Regions from separate parts of the Streptococcus koreensis genome, predicted to be linked through region 2. Evidence: predicted binding sites of a transcription regulator. Region 2 holds the regulator's gene; the other holds the start of a gene.
The links. The regulator HrcA, encoded in region 2, represses chaperone genes, less so after heat shock. The targets are predictions, from matches to a motif close to TTAGCACTCNNNNNNNNNGAGTGCTAA.

Region 1 (8,689 bases), 590 kb from region 2:
TTAGTTCTAGCGGACATTGTAGGTGGAAGTCCTTTGACAACAGCTGCAACGGTGCTAGAGGAGCAAGGAAAGCTGTCTAGAGCCTTGATCTTAGGTGGAATGAACTTGACCATGGCGCTGACAGCAGTTGTGATGAAGGACATGATGGAGGGGGCAGACTTAGTCCAAGTGATTTTATCCGAAGCTTCCACTGCCTTACAAGAATTTGCCCTTGCTTCAGTAGAGGGTGATGATGAAGAAGACGATGATATTTAATTTAGGGAGGTTAGAAAATGGTAGTATCATTTGTACGCATTGATGACCGTATGATCCACGGTCAAACAGTAACTCGATGGGCTAAAGAAAAGCCTTGTGATGGCTTAATCGCCGTCAACGACGCAGCAGCTTCCAATAAGGTCTTGATCCAAGCCTATAAAGGGGCTTCAGATAAGAAAACCTTTGTTTGGACCAAGGAAGCTTTCAAGGAAAAATCTGCAAAAGTAACGGAATCAGAAACTCGCTATTTCTTGATTACCAAGAACCCCATCGATATGAAAGAAATTTTGGTCGACCAAGGATTTGTTCCAGGGGATGTCAAAGAAATCATTGTCGGTCCTGCAAATGACCGTCCGGGTGCTGTGAAATTGGGGAACAACCAATCCATCACCCAGGAAGAAGCAGAAGCTATTGAAGCTATTCAGGCTGCTGGTTACAAGGTAAAATTCCAGTTGTTACCAGATGTGTCGATTGGTTACTGGGATGATTTTAAATCAAAATTCGGATTCTAGAAAGGGGAGCACATTCTAGCTCTTCGTCACTAAACTATATTTACAAACAAAAGGAGCGTTTGTTATGACAATTTCATGGATTCAAGCAATCTTGCTTGGTATTTTCGCCAGCTTGTCTTCAATGCCTGGTATGGGTGGTTCCAGTATCGGGAACTATACACTTGGTCGTCCCCTGGTCGGAGGTTTGATTTCAGGGTTGATCCTTGGAGATGTGACAACCGGTATCATGGTCGGGGTTGCCCTTCAGGTCGTATACATCGCCTTGGTTACTCCTGGTGGAACTGTATCTGCCGATGTGCGGGCTATTTCTTATATTGGAATTCCTCTTTCTATCTTATTTGTTCATGCTAACAATATTACTGGTGAGGCAGCAATTGCAGCAGCAGCAGCCCCAATCGGTGCAGCCGTTGGGACTATCGGTACCGTTCTTTTCTACGGTACTGCGACAATGAATTTGCTTTGGCAACACATCGGTTGGAAAGCCGTTGAAGAAGGAAACTTCAAAAAACTCTACGCAGTTGACTGGGTTTACCCTTGGATCTCTCATTTCCTCTTCTCTTTCCTTCCAACAATGATTATCACCAAATTCGGTGAAAACATGGTAGATTTGATGAAACAATACCTTCCGATGGATGGTTACTGGATGAAAGCCCTCTTTACGGTCGGTGCCCTTCTTCCATGTGTCGGTATTGCCATCCTCTTGAAGCAAATCGTTACAGAAGTGAGAGACTTCATTCCATTCTTTGTTGGATTTACTTTGGCAAAATCTCTTGGCTTGAACTTGGTAGCGAGTGCGGTAGTTTCATTAATCTTTGCGGTGATCTACTATGAACTTGAAGTGATTAAAACAATGAAAGTCGTCTCTGCTGGAGTAAATGACTTTGACGATGATGAGGAGGATATCTAAGATGGCTGATAAAAAGAAAATTTCAAAGAAAACGCTAACCAAAGCATTCCATCATTGGTATTATGGTCACTTGACCTGTTTCTCTCAAGAACACATGCAAACCTTTGGGTATTTGACTTCTATGCTTCCAATCGTGGAAGAAATGTATGATTCTAAAGAAGAACAAAAAGAAGCTATGCAAACCTATACAGCCTTCTTTAATACCGAACCCCAACTAGGATCACTGGTTGTAGGGATTACAGCTGGTTTGGAAGAAGCGCGTGCCAATGGAGAAGCAGTAGATGGCGAAACCATCAACGGGATGCGTGCTGGTTTGATGGGCCCAATCGCTGGGATTGGGGACTCCTTGGTTGTTGGGACCTTAATCCCTGTACTTCTCGGGATTGCCCTTGGTCTTTCTAAAGGCGGAAACATTGCAGGAGCTCTCTTCTATATCGTCGTTTGGAACCTCTTGGTCTACTTAGGCATGCGTTTCGCCTTCTTCAAAGGGTATCACTTAGGGGACAAGGCTGTTGAATTCCTTGTAGGACCAAAAGGACAAGCCCTTCGTAAAGCGATTAGTGTGGTCGGTGGTATGGTCATCGGTGCCGTAGCAGCGACTTGGGTCTCTGTTACAACAGCCCTCGAATTCAAAAATGCTGACGGAGAAGCCTTCCTTAAAATCCAAGAAAAGATTGATGGCGTCTATCCAGGTCTCTTGACTGCTGCCTTTATCACGCTTTGCTGGTGGCTCATGGCGAAGAAGAAAGTCTCACCAAACAAGGTCATGCTTCTCTTAGTCATCATCGCCTTAGCTGGGGTAGCTCTTGGAATCTTTGATCCAGGTCTCAAATACTAAGAGAAAACTGGAAACAGTTTATTGCAACCGGAGCATTGAGAATGAAGTACGTGACCTCCTTTACGAATACTTCATTCTCAATTTTTATTGAAGGAGGCATCTATGCACACCAGACAAGAATTAATAAAAGGGTATGAGACGGAAATTCGCTACCAACGCCATATGTTGGAAAACTTGGGTCGCTGGTTTAGTGTGCTCTTTCTCATGGCCAGTATTGGTGGACTGCTGATTTATTTCTTTCACAAGACTTCCCTCTTATTTTTGATCTTAGGTAGCTTGATCGCCCTGATTGGAATAGCAGGGATGTTGCTAGTGGGGTATGGGATGTATCATGGTCGAGCCAACTTACAAAAAGTCATCCAAGCTTACCAACAAAAACTAAAATTGGTTGGCTAGAAATCGAAAACACTTCGAAGAGATTGAGGTGTTTTTTTCTTGACTATTTTTGACCAAGTGATACAATAGAAACATGAGTTAGCACTCGTTATTGAAGAGTGCTAAAATACAAGAACGGAGGAATGACATGTTAAAACCATTAGGAGACCGCGTGGTCTTGAAAGTAGAAGAAAAAGAACAAACAGTCGGTGGCTTTGTCATCGCAGGAGCAAGTCAAGCTGAAACCAAAACAGCAGAAGTTATCGCTGTAGGTGAGGGAGTTCGGACCCTCAGTGGCGAGTTGGTAGCACCAAGTGTCAAAGTCGGTGATACGGTCTTGGTGGAAAATCATGCAGGCGTTGAAGTGAAAGACGGCGATGAGAAGTACACGATTGTTGGGACTGCAAGTATTCTTGCCATTGTTGAAGCTTAAAGAATCAGAAAGGAGAAAGATGTATGTCAAAAGAAATTAAATTTTCATCAGATGCTCGTGCAGCCATGGTCCGTGGGGTGGATATCCTAGCAGATACCGTTAAGGTGACCTTGGGACCTAAAGGGCGCAATGTGGTGCTTGAAAAATCATTTGGGTCACCATTGATCACCAATGATGGGGTGACCATCGCTAAAGAAATCGAATTAGAAGACCATTTCGAAAATATGGGTGCCAAATTGGTATCAGAAGTTGCTTCGAAGACCAATGATATCGCTGGAGACGGAACAACCACTGCGACTGTCTTGACCCAAGCCATCGTCCGTGAAGGGATCAAGAACGTTACAGCGGGTGCGAATCCAATCGGTATCCGTCGTGGGATTGAAGCAGCAGTTGCGACTGCTGTTGAAGCCTTGAAAAACAATGCCATTCCAGTTGCTAATAAAGAAGCCATCGCTCAGGTTGCAGCTGTCTCTTCTCGCTCTGAAAAAGTCGGTGAATACATCTCAGAAGCCATGGAAAAAGTGGGTAACGACGGGGTAATCACGATTGAAGAATCTCGTGGTATGGAAACAGAGCTAGAAGTCGTTGAAGGAATGCAGTTTGACCGTGGTTACCTCTCTCAATACATGGTCACTGATAATGAAAAAATGGTGGCAGACCTTGAAAATCCTTATATCCTGATCACCGACAAGAAGGTGTCAAACATCCAGGAAATCCTGCCATTGCTTGAAAGTATCCTTCAAAGCAACCGTCCGCTCTTGATCATTGCGGATGATGTAGATGGAGAAGCCCTCCCAACGCTTGTCTTGAACAAGATTCGTGGAACCTTCAATGTCGTAGCTGTTAAGGCTCCTGGATTTGGAGACCGTCGCAAAGCTATGCTAGAAGACATCGCGATCTTGACAGGTGGTACTGTTATCACAGAAGATCTCGGTCTTGAGTTGAAAGATGCGACCATCGAGGCCCTCGGTCAAGCAAGTAAAGTGACAGTGGACAAAGATAGTACAGTCATTGTAGAAGGTGCAGGAAATCCTGAAGCTATTGCCAACCGTGTCGCCGTGATTAAATCACAAATTGAAACAACCACTTCAGAATTTGACCGTGAAAAATTGCAAGAACGCTTGGCTAAATTGTCTGGTGGTGTTGCAGTGATCAAGGTCGGAGCTGCAACCGAAACAGAATTGAAGGAAATGAAACTCCGTATCGAAGATGCCCTCAATGCGACCCGCGCAGCGGTTGAAGAAGGAATTGTTGCCGGTGGTGGTACGGCCCTTGCCAACGTTATTTCTGCAGTTGAAACCCTTGAATTGGAAGGGGATGAAGCGACAGGACGCAACATCGTGCTTCGCGCCTTGGAAGAACCTGTACGCCAAATTGCCCACAATGCAGGCTATGAAGGATCAATTGTCATTGATCGCTTGAAACATGCAGAAGTCGGAACTGGATTCAATGCTGCAACAGGTGAATGGGTCAACATGATTGAAGCAGGAATTATCGACCCAGTGAAGGTGAGCCGTTCAGCCCTTCAAAATGCGGCTTCCGTAGCAAGTCTTATCTTGACGACCGAAGCAGTGGTAGCCAACAAACCAGAACCAGCTCCAGCAGCACCGGCTATGGATCCAAGCATGATGGGTGGGATGATGTAACACGTTACCAATGATTGGTGCTAAGGCACCAAATCATTGGACGGTAGCCGCTATGTTGCGGCCTACCTAAACGTCTTACTAGCTTAAAGGGAGTTAGTAGAATCTTTTCAATTTTCGACCAATCATAGGATGAACTGTCTGACGCAGTAGCTGATTGGACTCTCCCTTCGCTTTTCCAAGCTCGGGAGAGCCCTAATCAGCCTTGCAGGGGCGAGACAACGAACGAATGTTAAAAATATTCGTTCTGTCTCGCTCCCTTTTCACGTCGTAACCCCGTGCTCAATTTATTAGGTTGCTTTGTAGTTTATGGCAAGCACCATGGTGCCTTGCCTAAGCATCTTACTAAGAAAACAAAGAAGGCATTATCGGCCTTCTTTATTTTCTGTCGTAACTTGTGTGTTTGATTGAGGCTTCGCCTCTATTCATTTGGGTCAGGCAGAATACATTTATATATATATTGCAATTGCTTGTGAAGTGCAATTATTGAAATTTATTTTTCTGCAAATTAAGCTTTAACGACTAGGTTAAAAAACTGCGATTGGATGAAAAAAAACAAAGTGTGATTGAATTGTCGATTTTCTTTAAATGTAGTGATATCAGTGCGTTCTTTTCAATTGAACAAACATCTATAGAAATCTTCTTTTTTAGTGATCCATCCGTTTTATATTTGGAACAAAAATGCAATACAAATTCCTTTATTTTGTAACAAAGATAGGTTAAACTATATTAAGTAGAAAAGTTCTACATCAGAGCAAGGGAGGAAAACTTCCCACATACATGTCTAAAGACAAAAACTTGATCGAATAAATTGAAACTTTTTGATCCTTAATTTTTATCGACCTTTTTCATATTAAAAATGTTTCATACTCCCTTGCTAAAAGCTCCTCCAGATTTTTCTGGGGGAGTTTTTTTGTATTTCATAAACATTTCACATTTCTCCTCTATAATGAAAGCAACAAATGATGAAAGCGTCCACACTGTATCGCTGTGGACCTTGAAATGGAGGGTAAGATCATGCTCTTACAACAGGCAATCGCCTATATTTCTCGAAAAAGAACGAGGAATCTGGTCCTCTTTCTGATTCTCCTCTTGATCCTCTCTTGCTTGTATTTCTGTTTTTCACTGATGCAAGTGGGAGGAAAACTGGAGGACCACATCAAACAGTCGGCGGGGACCAGTTTTGCTCTGACCAGTAAACAAGGGGATAAGCCCTTTGCTCTGAAGGAAGCTGAAAAGGTGCGGCAACTGGACGGGGTGGGATCCATGGTTCCTCAATATGAAAGTCCCGTTCGCATTCTTGGTAAAGAAGCGGTGACGGGACAGCAGTCGGTAGAGCGGGATGATCTGGGACAGGAAGCCAAGCAAGCTCTGGGCGCTGTTTTCACCCAGAAGACAGATCAGCATCTGGATTTCCGAAGTGGCAGTTTCCAATTGGTGCAAGGCAAGCACTTATCCGATAAGGCGAGAGGGCAGATCTTGATCCACGAAGAGTTGGCTAAGAAGAACAAGCTTAAGGTCGGAGATCGCTTGACCTTATCCAGTTTTCAGATGGGAGAGACTCCTGCCAAGGAGCAAACCTTTGAAATCGTTGGGATCTTTTCAGGTAAGAAACAGGAAAAATTCACAGGAATGACCTCTGATTTGAGTGAAAACCAGGTCTACCTCTCTTATGAGGATGCGACCAAGCTCTTAGGTCTCAGTCAGCAAGAAGTGACCCAGGTTACCTTTGGGGTCAAAGATCCTGAGAAAATCGATGCCCTATTAAAGCAAGTCAAAAGCTTGGATCTGGATTGGCAGTCTCTCCGCTTGGTCGAAGACCGCAAGGCCTTTGACCAGATGAAGGAGTCCTCTCAGACCCTAGAAGGCCTGGTACGGATCATGATGATCGTCCTCCTAGTAACGGGAGCAGGTGCCCTATCGCTCTTACTGAGTCTCTGGACACGGGAGCGGATCCATGAAATCGGGGTGCTCTTATCCATTGGGAAGAGCAAGGGACGAATCTTTGGACAGTTCCTCTTGGAAGTGGTGCTGGTATCCCTACTAGCAGTGATTCCGGCCTTTCTCATCGGGCGGATGGTTAGCCATCGTTTCTTAGAACAATTTGTCGGAGAGACGGGGCAACAGCAGACCCTAGACCTACTTCATCAGATCCCTCAAGGCCTTTCCTTAGGGATCGCCTATGCTAGCCTCTTGGGCTTGATCCTTCTGTCGCTCGGTGCAACTACCAGCTTGATCTGGCGCAAGACACCAAAAGAAATATTAACAAAAATGAGTTAAGGAGAAATGACACATATGTTAGAACTCAAAAATGTAGCCTATAGTTACCAAAGCTATAGTGAAGATATCCTCTCAAATGTGAACTATCAGTTCGAAAATGGGACATTTTACAGTATTATTGGCCAGTCAGGAACTGGGAAATCAACCCTTCTTTCCCTTCTAGCTGGTCTGGACAATCCCAAGAAGGGGCAGGTTCTCTTTGATGGGGAGGACATCCAGACTAAAGGGTCTAGCTACCACCGCAAGCACCATGTTTCCCTGGTTTTTCAGAATTACAATCTGATTGATTATTTGACACCACTTGAAAATGTCCGCCTGGTCAACAAACAAGCTGGGAAAGAGATTCTCTTGGAATTGGGGCTGGACGAAACGCAAATCAAACGCAATGTCCTCCAACTATCCGGAGGGCAGCAGCAACGGGTGGCCATTGCACGTGCGCTCGTTTCAGAAGCGCCTGTCATCTTGGCAGATGAGCCAACAGGAAACCTAGACGAACAGACAGCAGGTGATATCATTGCGATTTTGAAGAAATTGGCCAAGGAACGCCAAAAATGTGTCATCGTCGTCACCCACAGCAAGGAAGTGGCAGAGGCCTCCGATGTGGTCTTGGAATTGAGTCGCCGTAGCCTCGTTGAGAAGAGTAAGTAAGGAGGGAATGCTATGTTGCGAAATGCTTTTGCTTATATCACACGTAAATGGCCCAAGTCTCTCTTGCTCTTTGCCATCATTCTCCTCATGGGGACCTTGAGCTTGATCGGACTCTCTATGAAGGGGGCGACCCAAAAAGCTTCATCGGAAAGTCTAGGCTCCATCACCAATAGCTTCTCGATGCAGATCAATCGACGGACCAATCCAGGAACCCCTCGGGGAGCTGGTAATCTCAGAGGAGAGGATATCGAAAAAATCAGCCAGGTAGAGGGCATCACCTCCTCCATCAAGCGGATCAATGCTATCGCGGATATCCTAGACCACGAGATTATTGAGACAGAAGAAACTCTGCAAAATCAATCTCCAGAGCGGGCCAAGCACTTCAAAAACACCTTGATGGTGACAGGGGTCAATGACTCTTCAAAAGAAGATAAATTTGTCTCTGGGGCCTACAAGCTGGTTCAAGGGGAGCATCTGACCGATAAGGACAAAAACCAAATCCTCATGCACGAAGATTTGGCGAAAAAGAATGGCCTCAAGGTGGGCGATAAGGTGCGTCTCAAGTCCAACCTCTACGATGCTGACAATGAAAAAGGGGCCAATGAAACCGTCGAAGTGACCATTAAAGGCTTGTTCTCAGGGAAAAACCAAGCTCCTCTCACTTACGCCCAAGAATTGTATGAAGATACACTCATTTCTGACTTGGATACAGCTGCCAAACTCTATGGCAATACCGTCCAAACAGCCACCTATGAGGATGCGACCTTCTTTGCAAAAGGGGATCAGGACCTGGATAAA
Region 2 (8,689 bases):
ATTGCTAGTTACCTTTTGATTTTATCTTCAGCCGCTACCTTAAGAAACATCGCTTGAGCCATCCGTTGATTGATCATGCTATTCAGATTTACAGACATTCAAGAGATTCTCTTGGATGTCTTATTTTTATTTGTAAAACCGAACCTTTTCTAAAACATTTAAGCGATTTTAAGGGGAATATGCTACAATGGAAGCAAATAAATAGAATGGAGCAGTGAAATGAAAGCAATTATTACAGTTGTCGGAAAAGACCAAAAAGGAATCGTAGCAGGTGTTGCGACTAAAGTGGCAGAGTTGGGACTCAATATCGATGATATTTCACAGACCGTATTGGATGAGTACTTCACTATGATGGCGGTCGTGACATCGGATGAGAAAAAAGATTTCACACAGCTTCGTTCAGAATTAGAAGAATTCGGTCAGTCTCTTCATGTAAAAATCAATATCCAGAGCGCTGCGATTTTTGATGCCATGCACAATTTGTAAGAGTGAGGTGGTAGAAATATGGACATTAAACAGGTAACAGAAACCATTGCCATGATTGAGGAGCAGAACTTTGATGTTCGGACCATCACCATGGGAATCTCACTGCTAGATTGTATTGATCCAGATATCGATAAGGCGGCTGAAAAAGTCTACCAGAAGATTGTAACAAAGGCCAAGGACTTAGTAGCTGTCGGGGATGAGATTGCAGCAGAACTCGGCATTCCGATTGTGAATAAGCGGGTTTCGGTCACTCCTATATCCATTATTGGAGCAGCAACCAATGCGACAGACTATGTGCCCTTTGCCAAGGCGCTGGATCGTGCGGCTAAAGAAGTTGGGGTCAACTTTATCGGTGGCTTCTCAGCCCTGGTTCAAAAAGGCTACCAAAAGGGGGATGAAATCCTTATCAACTCCATACCTCGCGCTCTAGCAGAGACGGACTTTGTCTGCTCTTCGGTTAACATTGGTTCCACTAAGACAGGGATCAATATGACAGCTGTCCGAGACATGGGCCGTATCATTAAAGAAGCTTCCCAAGCAGATCCGATGGGGCCAGGGAAACTGGTGGTCTTTGCTAATGCAGTAGAAGATAATCCTTTTATGGCAGGGGCTTTCCACGGTGTCGGTGAAGCGGATGTTGTCATCAACGTTGGGGTTTCTGGTCCTGGTGTTGTCCAACGGGCGATTGAAAAAGTTCCAGGTGCAAGCTTTGATGTATTGGCTGAAACCGTTAAGAAGACTGCTTTCAAGATTACTCGTGTTGGGCAATTGGTTGGTCAAATGGCTAGTGAACGTCTCGGTGTGGAGTTTGGGATTGTAGACTTGTCTCTCGCGCCAACGCCAGCTGTTGGGGATTCGGTTGCCCGTGTCCTCGAAGCTATGGGGCTTGAAGTAGTAGGAACCCACGGGACAACCGCAGCGCTGGCTCTGCTCAATGACCAAGTGAAAAAAGGCGGCATCATGGCTTGTAACCAAGTTGGTGGTTTGTCAGGTGCCTTCATTCCAGTCTCAGAAGATGAGGGGATGATTGCAGCGGTCCAATCGGGTCATATCAACCTGGAAAAATTGGAAGCCATGACTGCCATCTGTTCAGTCGGTCTGGATATGATTGCCATCCCAGCTGATACTCCGGATACGACCATTGCAGCTATGATTGCCGATGAAGCGGCTATCGGAGTGATCAACCAAAAGACCACAGCAGTTCGGATTATTCCTTATGGAAAAGAAGGCGATATGTTAGAACTTGGAGGACTTCTTGGATCTGCCCCCGTTATGAAAGTTAACAAAGCTTCGTCAGCTGACTTTATTGCCCGTGGTGGTCAAATTCCAGCCCCAGTTCATAGTTTTAAAAATTAAAAAATGGCCCTGGAGCATAATGATTGCTCAGGGCTTTTACTATTGACCAAGCTAGTGAAAGTGAATCTAGAGGTCATCTCTGCCAGTTTCCTTATAAAAAATGATATAATAGAAGAACGTAAAAGGAGATCACATGGCGAAAACAAGATTATTTATTATTCGGCATGGAAAAACCATGTTTAATACGATAGGTCGTGCTCAAGGTTGGTCGGATACGCCTTTAACTACTCAAGGAGAAGAAGGTATCCGTGAATTGGGGGTTGGGTTGAGAGAATCTGGTTTGGACTTTGTCCGTGCTGTTTCCAGTGATTCAGGTCGCGCCATTCAAACTATGGGGATTGTTTTAGACGAGCTTGGACTCACAGATCAGATTCCTTATACTTTCAACAAAAAGATCCGGGAATGGTGTTTTGGAAGTTTTGATGGTGCCTATGGAGGAGAGCTGTTCCGTGGAGTCGTTCCCCGTGTTCTGAATATAGAAGACTACAAGAAGTTAACACTAGAAGAGTTAGCGAATGGGATCTACCAAGTGGATACAGCCGGTTGGGCTGAACCATGGGATGTGTTGAAAAAACGGATTGTAGATGGTTTTGAAGAGATTGCGAAAGAAGTTGAAGCTAAGGGTGGTGGAAATGTTCTTGTTGTCAGTCATAGCATGACGATCGGTTCCTTTGTGTGCATTTTAAATCCAGAGATTGTGCTAGATCCAAGGGTTGAAAATGGCAGTGTTACCCTGGTAGAATATGAAAATGGACACTTCTCGATCCAGACCATCGGAGATGAATCTTATCGCAAGCTAGGTGCTAACTGGTTAGAGGCCCATTCAGAAGAAATTGATGTGAAAAAATAAGATATCTTATATAAGAAGAAAACAATTGCAGGAGGATAGAAATGGCAAAGACAAAATTGTATATTGCCCGTCACGGAAAAACCATGTTTAATACGATCGGTCGCGCCCAAGGGTGGTCCGATAGTCCCTTGACGGAAGCTGGCGAACGAGGGATTCATGAATTAGGGATTGGTCTGCGTCAAGCAGGAATCCAGTTCCAACAAGCTGTGTCCAGTGACTCTGGTCGAACCATTCAAACCATGGGGATTGTGCTAGAAGAATTAGGGTTAACAGGTAAAATTCCTTATCGCTATGATAAGCGTATTCGCGAATGGTGTTTTGGAAGCTTTGATGGCGCCTACGATGGAGAACTCTTTATGGGGGTTCTGCCACGTGTCTTTCGGGTCGATGATTTCCATCATTTGAGCTTGATGGAGTTGGCTGAAGGAATTGTCGAAGTGGATACAGCAGGCTGGGCAGAGTCTTGGGAAACTCTTCGCGATCGAATTTTGGAAGGTTTTACGGCAATTGCCAAGGATGTTGAGTCTCAAGGTGGTGGCAATGCTATCGTGGTCAGTCATGGGATGACCATCAGCACCTTGATTTACCTGATTGATCCAAAAGCTTTTAAAGAATTGGTCTTGGACAATGGTAGTGTGACTGTTATTGAGTATGAGGATGGCCAACTTAAACTAGAAGCAGTTGGAGATATGTCATACCGACAGGTTGGAGCAAAATTGTTAGAGGAAGATCATGACTAAATACAAACTTGCCAAGAAAAGAGAAAAGAAAGTTAGCTGGATCGTGCTCTGTTGTTTAGGTCTCTGTCTGATCGGAGCAGGAGTGGGTATTTTCTATTTGAAACCTCAATGGCTTCATATGAGCTCTGTTGAAGATAAAAAAGTAGAAACAACCACTCCAAAAAAAGTTGAAAAAAAGGAAGAAAAACCTAAAACAGACCTTCCCCAAGCTTCTAGCAAGGATTGGAACCTAGTCCTGGTCAATCGGGACAACAAGTTAGCCGAGCTGAACCCTCAGTTAGTTGATGTTGAAGAAATCAAGGTGGATAGTCGGATTGCAGAACAAACGAAACAGTTTCTAGCAGCGGCGAGAGCTGTCGCGCCTGAAGAATCCTTGATTTCGGGTTATCGAAGTGTGGAGGAGCAAACAGAACTCTATAATGAGCGGGTAGCGCAGTTAGAAGCTACGGGTCTTTCTCATGAGGAGGCAGAAGGTCAAGCACAAGCTCAAGTACAGGTTCCAGGTGCTAGTGAGCACCAGACGGGTCTTGCGATTGATATGAGTGCTCCAAATGGACAGTCTGAAGAGGTAGCCCAGCAGATTATTGCTTTGGCTCCCCAGTATGGTTTTGTTCTCCGCTATCCAGAAGGGAAAAATGCGATTACAGGTGTGGACTATGAAAACTGGCATTTTCGCTACGTTGGTGTAGAAAATGCCCAGTATATGGTCAAGCATCAGCTGGTTTTAGAAGAATATATTCAAAAATTGAAAGAAGCAGGTTTATAGGCTTTTTAGACAAGTATCGGTCTTAAGAATGATTTTTAGCACTCTTTGAAAAAGAGTGCTAATTTTTTGGATTTTTCTCTTGACTTTCTCTTGAGAGGGTGTATAATAGAATCATGGTTTAGCACTTGAGTGTTTAGAGTGCTAAATACGAAAGAGAGGTGAGGTCATGGTTACAGAACGTCAAAATGAGATTCTAAATCTTGTCGTTGATATCTTTACCAAGACCCACGAACCAGTCGGTTCAAAAGCACTGCAAGATGTCATTCAATCTAGTAGTGCCACTATCCGAAACGACATGGCTGCCCTCGAAAAGAAAGGCTTATTAGAAAAAGCCCATACTTCGAGTGGCCGAATGCCTAGCCGAGCTGGTTTTCAATATTTTGTTCAGAACTCACTTGACCTAGAGCTGATTGATGAACAAGATGTCTACCAGGTGGTGAAAGCCTTTGATTTTGAGGCCTTTAAGTTAGATGATATTTTGGATGCTACGGCTAAGTTGCTGGCCCAGATGACGGGCTACACCGCAGTCATTCAGGATGTTGAACCGACACGACAGCGCTTGACTGGTTTTGAGATTGTTCCATTATCCAACCACGATGCCTTAGCGGTTCTGACCTTGGATGAATCAAAGCCTGTTACCGTCCAGTTTGCGATTCCAAAGAATTTCTTAACCAGTGACTTGGAAATCTTCCATCAGTTGGTTCAAGAACGTTTCATTGGAAATACAGTTTTGGATATCCACTACCGCTTGCGGACGGAGATTCCACAGATTGTACAGCGCTATTTTAAGACGACAGACAATGTATTGGATCTGTTTGATTACGTCTTCTCGCAATTGTTTCAAGAACTGGTCTTTGTAGAAGGAAAGGTTTCATCCTTAACCTACGCCGATCTTCAGACTTATCAGTTCTTAGATAACCCTCAACACGTAGCTCTTGAGTTGCGAGGGGGGATGGCGGAGGACCAAATGACCCAGATCCTGGTTGCTGAATCCCAAGAGAAGGCCTTGAAAAATGTGACCGTGATTAGTCACAAATTCCTGGTTCCTTATCGTGGGATGGCCCTCATGCATGTGATTGGTCCCGTAGAGATGGATTACAGGCGTGTGATTAGCCTCGTCAATGTTATCGGCCGAGTGCTGGTCATGAAGTTAACGGACTACTACCGTTACCTCAACAGCAACCATTATGAAGTAAATTAAGACCAAATGAAAGGGGTGTATGCCTTGACAGAAGAAATCAAAAAAGAAGACGTGAAAGAAGAGGAAGTTGTCGAGACAACTGAAGAAGTTGTAGAGGAAACCAACCAACCTTCTGAATTAGAAGAAGCACAAGCGCGTGCCGAAGAATTTGAAAACAAATACCTTCGTGCCCACGCAGAAATGCAAAATATTCAACGTCGTGCCAATGAAGAACGCCAGCTCTTGCAACGCTATCGTAGCCAAGATTTGGCAAAAGCAATCTTGCCATCACTTGATAACCTTGAACGTGCCCTTGCTGTAGAAGGGTTGACAGATGATGTGAAGAAAGGCTTGGAAATGGTGCAAGAAAGCTTGATTCATGCTCTGAAAGAAGAAGGAATCGAAGAAATCGCAGCGGACGGAGAATTTGACCATAACTACCACATGGCCATTCAAACAGTTCCAGCGGATGATGAGCATCCGGCTGATACCATCGCACAAGTCTTCCAAAAAGGCTACAAACTCCATGACCGGATCCTACGCCCAGCCATGGTGGTTGTCTACAACTAGGCTATCTTGTCCGAAATGACAATAAACTATGAAAGAAAGATAAATAATGGTTCAGCTTTACCAATAGTGAGCGAAGCGAACCAAAGGCGATACTCTTCGCCGTGGCGCTATTTTCGCAAACTTTGAGTCTTTAGGCTCAAAGTTTAGTCAAAGAGATTGACGAAGTCAAGCTCTGACGGCGTCGCCACTTAAGAAGAGTATCAAAAAGAAAAAAAGAAGATAAAATTTAAGGAGAAAAACACATGTCTAAAATTATCGGTATTGACTTAGGTACAACAAACTCAGCAGTTGCAGTTCTTGAAGGAACTGAAAGCAAAATTATCGCAAACCCAGAAGGAAACCGCACAACTCCATCTGTAGTTTCATTCAAAAACGGTGAAATCATCGTTGGTGACGCTGCAAAACGTCAAGCAGTCACAAACCCAGATACAGTTATCTCTATCAAATCTAAGATGGGTACTTCTGAAAAAGTTTCTGCTAACGGAAAAGAATACACTCCACAAGAAATCTCAGCTATGATCCTTCAATACTTGAAAGGCTACGCTGAAGAATACCTTGGTGAAAAAGTAACCAAGGCTGTTATCACAGTTCCAGCTTACTTTAACGATGCTCAACGTCAAGCAACTAAAGACGCTGGTAAAATTGCTGGTCTTGAAGTAGAACGTATCGTCAATGAACCAACTGCAGCAGCTCTTGCTTACGGCTTGGATAAGACTGACAAAGAAGAAAAAATCTTGGTATTCGACCTTGGTGGTGGTACCTTCGACGTATCTATCCTTGAACTCGGTGATGGTGTCTTTGATGTATTGGCAACTGCAGGAGACAACAAACTCGGTGGTGACGACTTTGACCAAAAAATCATCGACCACATGGTTGCAGAATTCAAGAAAGAAAACGGCATTGACTTGTCAACAGACAAGATGGCTCTTCAACGTTTGAAAGACGCAGCTGAAAAAGCTAAGAAAGACCTTTCTGGTGTGACTTCAACTCAAATCAGCTTGCCATTCATCACTGCTGGTGAGGCTGGACCTCTTCACTTGGAAATGACTTTGACTCGTGCGAAATTTGATGATTTGACTCGTGACCTTGTAGAACGTACAAAAGTTCCAGTTCGCCAAGCCCTTTCAGATGCAGGTTTGAGCTTGTCAGAAATCGACGAAGTAATCCTTGTCGGTGGTTCAACTCGTATCCCTGCCGTTGTTGAAGCTGTTAAGGCTGAAACTGGTAAAGAACCAAACAAATCAGTAAACCCTGATGAAGTGGTTGCTATGGGTGCGGCTATCCAAGGTGGTGTGATCACTGGTGATGTCAAAGACGTTGTCCTTCTTGACGTAACACCATTGTCACTTGGTATCGAAACAATGGGTGGTGTCTTCACAAAACTCATCGAGCGAAATACAACAATTCCAACATCTAAATCACAAGTCTTCTCAACTGCAGCAGACAACCAACCAGCCGTTGATATCCACGTTCTTCAAGGTGAACGCCCTATGGCAGCAGATAACAAGACTCTTGGACGTTTCCAATTGACTGACATCCCAGCTGCACCTCGTGGTATCCCACAAATCGAAGTAACATTTGACATCGATAAGAACGGTATCGTATCTGTTAAGGCGAAAGATCTTGGAACTCAAAAAGAACAAACCATTGTTATCCAATCAAATTCAGGTTTGACAGACGAAGAAATTGACCGCATGATGAAAGATGCAGAAGCAAACGCTGAAGCAGATAAGAAACGTAAAGAAGAAGTAGATCTTCGTAACGAAGTAGACCAAGCAATCTTTGCGACTGAAAAGACAATCAAGGAAACTGAAGGTAAAGGCTTCGATGCAGAACGTGATGCTGCCCAAGTTGCCCTTGATGAGCTTAAGAAAGCCCAAGAAGACAACAACTTGGACGAAATGAAAGCAAAACTTGAAGCGTTGAACGAAAAAGCTCAAGGACTTGCTGTGAAACTCTACGAACAAGCTGCAGCAGCCCAACAAGCTCAAGCAGGAGCAGAAGGCGCACAAGCAACAGGAAATGCAGGCGATGACGTCGTAGACGGAGAGTTTACTGAGAAATAAAATAGTCCAGTGGACTATTTTATCCCGAGCTTGAAAATCAGGCGAGTATAAGAAGAAATCCAGAGGTTGCAACCCAGCCTCTGTTTTTCGGTAAAATAGAGGATGTTGCGTATGAAAAAAGTACTTTGTATTATTTATCCTAATTTTTCTCTTTATGAGATAACCACTTTAACGAGTACTTTAGCTCTGTCTTTTGATATCACGATTGATTATGTAGCTTCTGAGAATTCAATAGTTGTCTCTGAGGATGGTTTGCCCTGTCAACCGACGAAAACATTGGATCAAATCCGTATAGAAGATTATTCTTGTGTGATTTTGCCAGGAATGGTAAATATAGGTCCTGCTCTACAAGATGAGAAATTGATCTCGTTTTTGAGAAGTCTTGATGGGCAAGATATCCTAATTGCAGCCATTTCTTCAGCGCCCCTTTTATTGGCGAAAGCAGGCTTGTTGAACGAAACGAAATTTACAGGTGGAATTTGGCAAAACTTCTTTGACTATTTTAAATTTCTTCCACGTGAGAATTTCCAACCGAAAGTTATTGTCCAAGATAAACAAATCATTACGGCTATCGGTTTTGCACATCAAGAGTTTGCAAGGAAAGTGATTCTAAGTCTAGGGTTGGCAGAGAATACGGACAACTATTTTAAAGAACAGAACGAGTATGCTGAAGAG

Region 1: the regulator HrcA is predicted to act here: its motif matches at 2,987-3,013, upstream of groES (co-chaperone GroES).

The regions. Positions count from the first base shown of each region.
Region 1 covers NZ_CP032620.1:354,777-363,465, reverse strand. The annotation lists gene D7D50_RS01920 (PTS sugar transporter subunit IIA) at 1-255, shown strand, start outside; gene D7D50_RS01915 (PTS sugar transporter subunit IIB) at 273-767, shown strand; gene D7D50_RS01910 (PTS mannose/fructose/sorbose/N-acetylgalactosamine transporter subunit IIC) at 832-1,674, shown strand; gene D7D50_RS01905 (PTS system mannose/fructose/sorbose family transporter subunit IID) at 1,658-2,512, shown strand; gene D7D50_RS01900 (DUF202 domain-containing protein) at 2,615-2,908, shown strand; gene groES (co-chaperone GroES) at 3,036-3,320, shown strand; gene groL (chaperonin GroEL) at 3,344-4,966, shown strand; gene D7D50_RS01885 (ABC transporter permease) at 5,981-7,243, shown strand; gene D7D50_RS01880 (ABC transporter ATP-binding protein) at 7,259-7,891, shown strand; gene D7D50_RS01875 (ABC transporter permease) at 7,904-8,689, shown strand, end outside.
Region 2 covers NZ_CP032620.1:940,467-949,155, forward strand. The annotation lists gene D7D50_RS04855 (rhomboid family intramembrane serine protease) at 1-57, shown strand, start outside; gene D7D50_RS04860 (ACT domain-containing protein) at 220-486, shown strand; gene D7D50_RS04865 (PFL family protein) at 505-1,842, shown strand; gene D7D50_RS04870 (histidine phosphatase family protein) at 1,976-2,692, shown strand; gene D7D50_RS04875 (histidine phosphatase family protein) at 2,734-3,432, shown strand; gene D7D50_RS04880 (M15 family metallopeptidase) at 3,425-4,198, shown strand; gene hrcA (heat-inducible transcriptional repressor HrcA) at 4,365-5,399, shown strand; gene grpE (nucleotide exchange factor GrpE) at 5,406-5,948, shown strand; gene dnaK (molecular chaperone DnaK) at 6,191-8,014, shown strand; gene D7D50_RS04900 (DJ-1/PfpI family protein) at 8,126-8,689, shown strand, end outside.